DNA from 3 places in the Citrobacter amalonaticus genome. Region 3 is predicted to be linked to each of the others. Evidence: predicted binding sites of a transcription regulator. Region 3 holds the regulator's gene; each other region holds the start of a gene.

What was found. Region 3 encodes CRP, which controls carbon source genes, mostly activating them, when cyclic AMP is high. Its sites were predicted from a motif close to ATGTGANNNNNNTCACAT; they were not measured.
Region 1: a site for CRP is predicted at 1,712-1,729, ahead of AL479_RS04390 (acetyl-CoA C-acetyltransferase). Genes of this name have one in related genera too.
Region 2: a site for CRP is predicted at 1,459-1,476, ahead of AL479_RS01885 (YfcZ/YiiS family protein). Genes of this name have one in related genera too.

Annotation. Positions count from the first base shown of each region.
Region 1 covers NZ_CP014015.2:909,394-912,659, forward strand. The annotation lists gene kduI (5-dehydro-4-deoxy-D-glucuronate isomerase) at 1-72, opposite strand, end outside; gene AL479_RS04390 (acetyl-CoA C-acetyltransferase) at 461-1,639, opposite strand; gene AL479_RS04395 (LysR family transcriptional regulator) at 1,751-2,626, opposite strand; gene AL479_RS04400 (multidrug/biocide efflux PACE transporter) at 2,728-3,183, shown strand.
Region 2 covers NZ_CP014015.2:392,227-395,492, reverse strand. The annotation lists gene fadL (long-chain fatty acid transporter FadL) at 1-1,208, opposite strand, end outside; gene AL479_RS01885 (YfcZ/YiiS family protein) at 1,582-1,866, shown strand; gene fadI (acetyl-CoA C-acyltransferase FadI) at 2,046-3,266, shown strand, end outside.
Region 3 covers NZ_CP014015.2:2,288,446-2,291,711, forward strand. The annotation lists gene AL479_RS10945 (YccS/YhfK family putative transporter) at 1-1,359, opposite strand, end outside; gene crp (cAMP-activated global transcriptional regulator CRP) at 1,411-2,043, opposite strand; gene AL479_RS10965 (OsmC family protein) at 2,351-2,755, shown strand; gene AL479_RS10970 (phosphoribulokinase) at 2,855-3,266, opposite strand, start outside.

The DNA of each region.
Region 1 (3,266 bases), 1.4 Mb from region 3:
AAACTCCTTGCGTAGCCCCTGGGTATCCAGTGTTTTGGCGTGCGCGCTGTGAATACTTTGTCTTACGTCCACATTTACCTCCAGTGATGTACTGAGCGGGAATCCCTCAACGGAGAGCGAAACGCTGTTCCGTTTTACGTTATGCGCCCATGATAGTCTTCCGGGGATCGGTTTTCAATTACAAATAAAACATCGTTTCACTTTTTCTGCATCTTATTATCAAAAGTGTAATTCCGATCACGATCGATTCATTTCGTGATTAAGAGCAGGAGGAAAATGGTATAGAAAAACAAGGAAATAGGATTTACCTCTGAGTTTGCGACGCCCGGACTTGCCAGCAAACGGCTGTCAGTTCATTCGCTTAACGCGAAAATCAGAGGGAAGGCGAAACAAAACGCAGTCATACCGCCACGATTATCGAGCGGCATAACGGAGGGAGTGAAGAGGAGAAAAAGAGGCGTTAATCGCGCTCAATGGCTAACGCCACGCCTTGCCCGCCGCCAATGCACAGCGTTGCCAGACCTTTACGGGCATTACGTTTGACCATTTCGTGAACCAGAGAAACCAGAATACGACAGCCGGAAGCGCCAATCGGGTGCCCAAGGGCAATCGCGCCGCCGTTGACGTTCACCCGGCGCTCGTCCCATTCCAGCATTTTGCCAACCGAAAGCGCCTGAGCGGCAAACGCCTCATTTGCTTCAATGAGATCCACATCGGCCAGCTGCCAGCCGACCCGCTCCAGGCAGCGGCGAGTGGCATACACGGGGGCGATCCCCATTAACGCAGGATCCACGCCGACGCTGGCAAATGCGCGGATCCGCGCCAGCACAGGCAGGTTCAGCTCCAGCGCTTTGGACTCGCTCATCATCATTACCGCTGCCGCCCCATCATTTATTGAAGAGGCATTGCCAGCGGTCACCGACCCCAGCAGTTCAAAAGCCGGATCCAGACGCGCCAGGCCTTCTGCGCTGGCATCTGTACGTGGCTGCTCATCGGTATCAATCACCACGGTTTGCCCATTACGCTGGGTGGCAACCGGGACGATTTCCGCTTTAAAGCGACCAGCATCAATGGCCGCGCGTGCCTTTTGCTGTGAACTGAGCGCATACGCATCCTGCAGTTCCCGACTGATGCCATACTCACGCGCCAGATTCTCTGCAGTCACGCCCATGTGGTAATCATTGAAGGCATCCCACAGGCCGTCGTGTACCAGGCTGTCGACGAGCTGGCTGTTGCCCAGCTGTGCGCCGGTTCGACTGTCGGTGAGCACATGCGGCGCACGGCTCATGTTTTCTTGCCCGCCGGCAATCACGATATCCGCTTCACCGCACTGAATCGCCTGCGTGGCAAGATGCAGCGCTTTCAGCCCCGAGCCGCAGACGTCGTTGATGGTGATAGCAGAAACGGTGTTCGGTAATCCCCCTTTGATCGCTGACTGACGCGCCGGGTTTTGCCCCGCCCCCGCCGTCAGCACCTGTCCGAGGATCACTTCATCAACGGCATGCGCATTCACGCCGCTGCCTTCAATCAACGCTTTGACCACCATACTGCCCAGTTCAACGGCAGAATGACGCGCCAGCGTCCCCTGAAAACAACCAATTGGCGTACGCAACGCCCCGACGATCACCACCTCTTTCATTACGACCTCAGCGCAAAATAACACCGCAATAGTAGAGGATTGTTAAAAATAGTTATCTTGATTGTTTAAGAAAAGTGAGTTTTATCACAAAGGAAATCGTTATCACGCCTCTCAGCCCGGGACACTGCCTTGCTGTAAATGGTATCTCAGCCAACTCCCCGCCACACCGGGCGGAGATTTTTTGTTCCAGAGCAGATCGATCGCGATAGCTTTCGGCCATCCCGGGACATCCAGTTGCACCAGCGGTTTTTCCGCCGCAAACTCCTCCACCAACGCACACGGAAGCGCGCACCAGCCAAACCCCTGTACCGCCATACTCAGCAACAGCAAATAGTTCGGCGCGGACCAGACCGGGCCGCGGGCAAGCTGGGCGCCATGATCGATATAGGTGTTAAGGCGCAACTCACGCCAGGTATGCAGTTGATCCCACTGCAGTTTCTTCTCTTTCGCCAGCGGATGGGAAGCGGCAACGTAAAGTCCCATCCACGTTTGCATCGGCAAGCGCGTCGCACCGATATCGGTGGGATAGTGGTCTCTGGCTTCAATCAAACCAACCTGCGCCCGCTCTTTTTGCAGCAGATCGATAACGTCCACATCCTCACCAATCAGACATTCAAACTCGGTATACGGAAACTGGCGATCAAACTGCACCATCAGTTCCTCCAGCACGTCGGGGTGTAAGGTATCGGAGAGCACAAACGTCAGACGCGCTTCGGTCTCACCGGTCAGCGAAAGCGCCACCTCATCGAGTCGATCGCTGGCCGACAGAATCGCCTGCACGTAACCAAGCACTTTCTTTCCTTCTTCCGTCAGCACCGGCTGGCGGGAGGAGCGATCAAACAGCTGGACACCAAGATCGGCCTCAAGGTGAGCGATCGCCGTGCTGATCGTGGACTGACTTTTCCGCAGTCTGCGTGCCGCCGCCGAGAAGGAGCCACAGGAAACGGTCTCGACAAATGCGGTTAAGGCTTCAGGTGAGTAACGCATGAACTATCTACTTTATCGATGGATACTATCTTTTAGATATCACATAAAACGATAAAATTCCCCCTATTCCGTTATCCGGGCGTTTTCAAGAAAGGTAAGTTATGCAACACAATGCGGTTCAACATCGTTCATTACTGGAGCGTGTTTTTCACGCTGTATGTTTTGAAGGGATTGCCACGGCGATCCTGGCACCCACCACGGCCTGGTTGATGCAACGATCGGTGCTGGAAATGGGCGGACTGACGATCCTGCTGGCGACCACGGCGATGATCTGGAACATCATCTACAACGCGCTGTTTGACCGTTTCTGGCCTTCACATCTGGTGAAACGAACGGCGAAAGTGCGTGCGTTTCACGCGCTGGGGTTTGAAAGCGGCTTTATCGTCATCGGCGTGAGTATCGTGGCGTATGTGCTGAACGTCAGCCTGATACAGGCCTTTACGCTGGAGATCGGCTTCTTCCTGTTCTTCCTGCCCTACACCATGTTCTATAACTGGGCTTATGACACGTTGCGCGTACGCGTCGTGAAGCGTCGCGAACAGCGCGTGACTGCCTGATAACTCACACGTTTGCCGGAATCCACGCGGTTCCGGCAAGACCCGTTGCCCCCCCTTCTCCCGTTCAGTCCTCACGCCCACCC
Region 2 (3,266 bases), 1.9 Mb from region 3:
TTGAAGGCGTAGGTGGTACCGGCGCTCAGCCAGAAGCGGTCCTGATCCGGAATCGAGATAGAACGGTTTTGTGCCGGAACCGGGCTATCATCGAAGGCGATACCGGTACGGAACGTCCAGTTATCATCGTAGTAGTAGGTAGTACCCAGTGCGATGCGGTAGGCGTCTTTAAAGCCTTCATCTTTCTGGAACAGCGTCTCACCACCGGTGGATTTCGCTTTCAGCTCCTGGAACTGACTCCAGCTGGTATAGGCCAGGCTGTAGTGGATAGCCCACTGTGGCGCCACGCGGTTATAACCGGACACTTCCCACATTTCTGGCAGGTTCAGCGTCAGGTAACCTGACTGAGTTGCGCCGCCGGTAGCGGTCGGGATACCCAGGTTGTAGTTGTTGATCGCCGGTGGCAGATCGCTGCTGTAGTTACCTTTAAAGTCAATTTTGACTTCAGAACGGTAGGTCAACGCGTAGCGGTTGTTTTTATCCAGTTCATACAAGATCCCGGCGTTCCAGCCGAAGCCCCATTGGTTACCGTTCAGGTGGGCAATTTTGGTATCGCTTGGGATGCCGTTTGCGGTGGCAGCCAGTTGCTGACCCTGCGGCGTTTGTCCGGCAGGAGAGTTCATCACCTGACCGGCGACCAGTTGACCCAGGTCACCGGCAAAGCGTTCGATTTTCGCCCGCGCATAAACAGCGTTCAGACCGAGACCGAAGCTCCAGGCGTCATCTAAGCGATAGGCACCGCTTAAGTTGAGGTTCATGGTTTCGAGGTCGGTGGTACCGCCGACAGAACCGCCCGCGTAGGTATCGTTGAACTCTGTTGCCAGACCGTAGTTGGAGGTAATGGATGCCCCCCAACCGAACTGATCGTTAATCGGCGCAACAAAGTGTGCGTTCGGCACCCATGCCGTCGGCGCGATGTTATCGGCATCAAGGCTACGGCCAGACGGTGAGCGTCCGCTGATGTTGACGTCCGGATCGATATAGACCGCACCCGCAGAGAACGTCGGGCGATCGAACATCGTGATCAGCGCTGGGTTACGGCTGACGTTACCTGCATCGTCTGCGATAGCGCCTTCACCCGAATAGGCCCGGCCGAGGCCAGAGGAAGAAAATTCGTTTAACTGAAAGCCTGCAGACCAGGCCTGGGTGGAGATAATTGCCACTGCGACTGCGAGAGCAGACTTTGTTAACAGGGTTTTCTGGCTCATGACCATAACCTCAATTGATTTATTTTTATACAAACTATGTTACATGGTGTAACAGGAGCGCGAAGTGTAGGGTCTGCGGTACGACTTAGAAATCAGACCAGTGGCGTGAGTATAGGTCTGACCAGCTGAAATGTTGCAAGTATGTTTATAACTTTTTTCAATTGTGATCTTAAAAACGCGATCCAGCTGGCAAAATTGCCGGTTTGCGCACTCACCCTTTTAGGTGAAATTTGTTTTAGATCATTTTTAATTGTGATTTCGGTCACTTATCTCATTTCGCACAATTAACAACTGGAGAGGTGAATGTGGGGAGCGTAAAATATCCCCATCGTTTATCTGGCACCCTGGGTGCGAAATACAGAGGAAATCTACAATGAGTAAATGCAGTGCTGATGAAACCCCGGTTTGCTGCTGTATGGATGTTGGTACCATCATGGACAACTCCGATTGCACCGCATCATACAGCCGCGTGTTCGCTAACCGCGCAGAGGCTGAAGAGACGCTGGCGGCGCTGACCGAAAAAGCGCGTAGCGTGGAATCTGAACCGTGCAAAATCACCTCGACCTTCACCGAAGAGTCTGACGGTGTGCGCCTGGATATCGATTTTGTCTTCGCCTGCGAAGCCGAAACCCTGATTTTCCAGCTGGGTCTGCGTTAATCCCACCTCGTTATTTCTGATGCCCCGGTGAGTTTTCCCGGGGCATTTTCATTTCAGACAGTGATTATTCACTGTGCCGTAGCTCTCACTTTCTTTGCGCTCCGCTTGGCTAAATGTAAAAAATTGGTTAAGACTATGATCAGGTCAGACCACTTATTTATTTTTTACAGGGGAGTGTTATGAGTCAGGCATTACCGCTGGTCACCCGTCAGGGCGATCGCATCGCCATCGTGAGCGGATTACGTACGCCTTTTGCCCGTCAGGCGACTGCTTATCATGGCATTCCCGCCGTCGATCTCGGCAAAATGGTGGTTGGCGAACTGCTTGCGCGCAGTGAAATCCCTGCAAAGGTGATTGAACAACTGGTTTTTGGCCAGGTTGTACAGATGCCGGAAGCGCCGAACATCGCGCGTGAAATTGTGCTCGGGACCGGGATGAATGTGCATACCGATGCCTACAGCGTCAGTCGCGCCTGTGCGACCAGCTTTCAGGCTGTCGCCAACGTTGCCGAAAGCCTGATGGCCGGCACTATTCGTGCGGGTATCGCCGGTGGGGCGGACTCTTCTTCGGTGCTGCCTATTGGCGTCAGCAAAAAACTGGCGCGGGTGCTGGTCGATGTCAACAAAGCCCGCACGATGGGGCAGCGTCTGAAACTCTTTTCCCGTCTGCGCTTGCGCGATCTGATGCCCGTCCCGCCTGCCGTGGCGGAATACTCCACTGGTTTGCGAATGGGCGATACCGCCGAGCAGATGGCGAAAACCTACGGCATTACCCGTGAACAACAGGATGCCCTGGCGCATCGTTCTCACCAGCGAGCCGCCCTGGCGTGGGCAGAAGGCAAGCTGACCGATGAAGTGATGACCACTTACACACCGCCTTTTAAAGACCCCCTGTCTGAAGACAACAATATTCGCGGCAACTCCACGCTGGCAGACTACGCCAGGCTACGTCCGGCATTTGACCGGAAACATGGCAGCGTTACGGCGGCAAACAGCACCCCGCTGACCGACGGCGCGGCGGCAGTCATCCTGATGACAGAATCTCGTGCCAAAGAGTTGGGGTTGGTTCCGCTTGGCTATCTGCGCAGCTACGCGTTTACCGCGATTGATGTCTGGCAGGATATGCTGCTGGGGCCGGCCTGGTCTACGCCGCTGGCGCTGGAACGTGCGGGCATCACGATGGCCGATCTGACGCTTTTCGATATGCACGAAGCCTTTGCCGCGCAGACGCTGGCCAATCTCCAGCTGCTCGGCAGTGAGCGTTTTGCCCGCGACGTGCTCGGTCGAAGCCATGCCACTGGCGAAGTGGATGACAGCAAATTTAACGTACTTGGCGGTTCGATTGCCTTTGGACATCCCTTTGCCGCAACTGGCGCGAGAATGATCACGCAAACGCTGCAC
Region 3 (3,266 bases):
GATGGTCAGATAACTGACCAGGGTTATTATCAGCATCAGGGCCAGCGTATATCCCTCGGGAATATGAAAGTGCAGCGTCACGCCTGCGATAATCAGCCCCACCAGCGTTCCCGCTGAACGGTGCAGAATACGCACGCGGGTGGCGCCGTAACCGTTTTGCGTCACAAACAGCACCGTCATCAGGATCCAGTAAGGCTTCGGCAGATGCAGCGCGGTTCCCATCAGACTGGCGATGCTGAGCATGACGCTGATCCGCCCGGCGCTACGTAGCGCCGGAGATTTCAGCGAGAGGTAGTTTTTCAACGCCGGCAGCAGCGGTAGCCGACGCTGCTTATCGGCCATCAGATCGCGGGCGTACAACGGGCGCTGGGTGCGAAGCACGCGGGCGATACGGCTGAAGTGCCAGTAACAGAACTGCCCGACGGGGTTATCCGGATGCTGATGAGCAATTTTTTCCAGCGCGCCAATCTGCTTTTGCATAGTGAACCGCGTCGGCAGCCGGTGATACAGAATGTCATCCGCCAGTACGCGCAGGCGAGCGGCGACCGTTTGCGCATTCCAGCGAATCACCTGTTCCGCGTGGCTGCGCTCGACCAGCTTTTGCACTTCTTCCGGCTGATGCAGACTGACGGAGATATGTTCCTGCAGATCCAGCGCTTCCTGAAAGGCGCGCAGCATCCGTTTATAGTCATTATTGTGATGTGCCGACAGCATGTGCATCTGCTGATAGCACTGAGTGATGAGGTCGACGGCTTTCTGCTGGCGCACCAGAAGCGGCGGCAGGGCTTTTTCCGGGTCGGTGTGCTGGGTCAACATGCTGTATTTGGCTTCGCAGTAATCCGCCAGTTCCCGGTATAACAGACTCAGCGACTCGCGCAGCGGCTGTTCGCGCCAGAGCCAAAACCAGAACCAGTTAAATAATCCATACCATAATGTGCCCAGCGCGTAGATCAGCAGCGGCTCCCAGACCGGCATATTTCCCGCGAGGCTCAGTGTGAAAATCGCCGCAATCAGCGAGGCCGGAAGCAAACGCGCGTGGAGGGAGCTCAATTCAGCGGTGACGCCGAGCGTGAGCGTCAGGCCGGTCAGGATCAGGGGTAACGGCACCGCCTGCGCCAGCAGCAGCTGCATGATCAGGCTACAGCCGGCAAACAGCGATGCACCGATAATCAGGCGTTTGAAAAAGCGTTTGTGCGGAGTATCAAGCCCGGCAATGTTGCAGCAGGCGGGAACCAGAGAGAAGAGCAGGCCCAGATGTAACTGCCCGATGATCAGGCCGACGGCCACGGGCAAACAGAGCACCAGCGTTTGACGTAGTGCATAGTTGATTTCTGGGTGATAAATCAGTCTGCGCCACATTGGCAAAACAAAAATGACGCACTACCGGGTAGCGCGTCATTTCCGATGAGATTAACGAGTGCCGTAAACGACGATCGTTTTACCGTGAGCGGAGATCAGGTTCTGATCTTCCAGCATCTTCAGAATACGACCAACGGTTTCGCGAGAGCAGCCAACGATCTGACCAATCTCCTGGCGAGTGATTTTGATCTGCATACCGTCCGGGTGAGTCATCGCATCAGGTTGTTTCGCCAGATTCAGCAGAGTCTGGGCGATACGACCGGTCACGTCGAGGAAGGCCAGGTTACCGACTTTCTCTGAAGTGACTTGCAGGCGGCGAGCCATTTGGGAAGAGAGGCGCATCAGAATATCCGGGTTCACCTGGATCAACTGACGGAATTTCTTGTAGGAAATTTCAGCCACTTCACACGCTGTTTTCGCTCGAACCCATGCGCTACGTTCCTGGCCTTCTTCAAACAGGCCCAGTTCGCCAATAAAATCACCCTGATTCAGATAAGAAAGGATCATTTCTTTCCCTTCCTCATCCTTAATCAACACTGCCACTGAGCCCTTAACGATGTAGTACAACGTTTCTGCTTTTTCACCCTGGTGAATCAGCGTGCTCTTGGACGGGTACTTATGAATGTGGCAATGAGACAAGAACCATTCAAGTGTCGGGTCTGTTTGCGGTTTGCCAAGCACCATGCGCGATTATCCTCTGTTATAAGCTGTCTCCAGAGCCAAAAAATGCCGCTGTCTCTGGGGTTGCAAAAATGTGCTTCCCGCGTCCTGGGAAGAGGCTGTCAAAAACAAACTGCAGCCTTTAATGTGAAGTCCTCTGCATACATGCAGTACATCAATGTATTACTGTAGCATCCTGACTGTTTTAGCATAGCTTTAGCCGTGTGTCTCCTGGTGTCTCGCTTCAGCATGACGGAGGTCGCCTTCCGTTGCGAGAATTGTTATGTACGCGTAATCTGTCAGGAAAATTGACGCACTGGAGTTAAAAAATATGCAAGCGCGTGTTAAATGGGTTGAGGGGTTAACCTTCCTGGGTGAGTCGGCTTCCGGACACCAGATTTTGATGGACGGTAACTCTGGCGATAAAGCGCCGAGCCCGATGGAAATGGTGCTGATGGCCGCGGGCGGCTGCAGCGCAATTGACGTGGTTTCTATCCTGCAAAAAGGCCGTCAGGATGTAACGAACTGCGAAGTGAAACTGACGTCGGAACGTCGCGAAGAGGCGCCACGCCTGTTCACCCACATCAATCTGCACTTTATTGTCACGGGAAATGACCTGAAGGATGCCGCTGTTTCGCGTGCGGTCGATCTGTCGGCGGAGAAGTACTGCTCTGTGGCGCTGATGCTGGGAAAAGCGGTCAACATTACCCATTCGTATGAAGTGATTGCGGCGTAATTTTTCATGTCGCTGGATGGCGGCCAGCGTCTGGTCCGGCCTACAGATTCCTGATTTGTAGGCCCGATAAGCGTAGAGCCATCGGGCACTTCCCATCGTTTATTCGATCTTCTTGCCTTCCATCAGTCGCTGTACCAGCGGCAACATGATGAGTTCCATTGCCAGCCCCATTTTGCCGCCAGGTACCACCAATGTATTGATGTGGGAAATGAATGAACCCTGCAGCATCGCCAGCAGCCAGGGGAAATCGATCCCTTCCAGATTACGGAAATGGATCACGACAAAGCTCTCATCCAGTGACGGGATGCCTTTGGCCGCGAACGGGTTTGAGGTATCTACGGTGGGAACGCGCTGGAAGTTGATGTGGGTGCGGGAGAACTGCGGCGTGATGTAGTTGATATAGTCGTCCATCGAACGCACCACCGAATCCATCACTGCTTCACGAGAATGGCCTCGTTCGCTGGTATCGCGGGTAAGCTTCTGGATCCACTCCAGGTTAACGATGGGGACC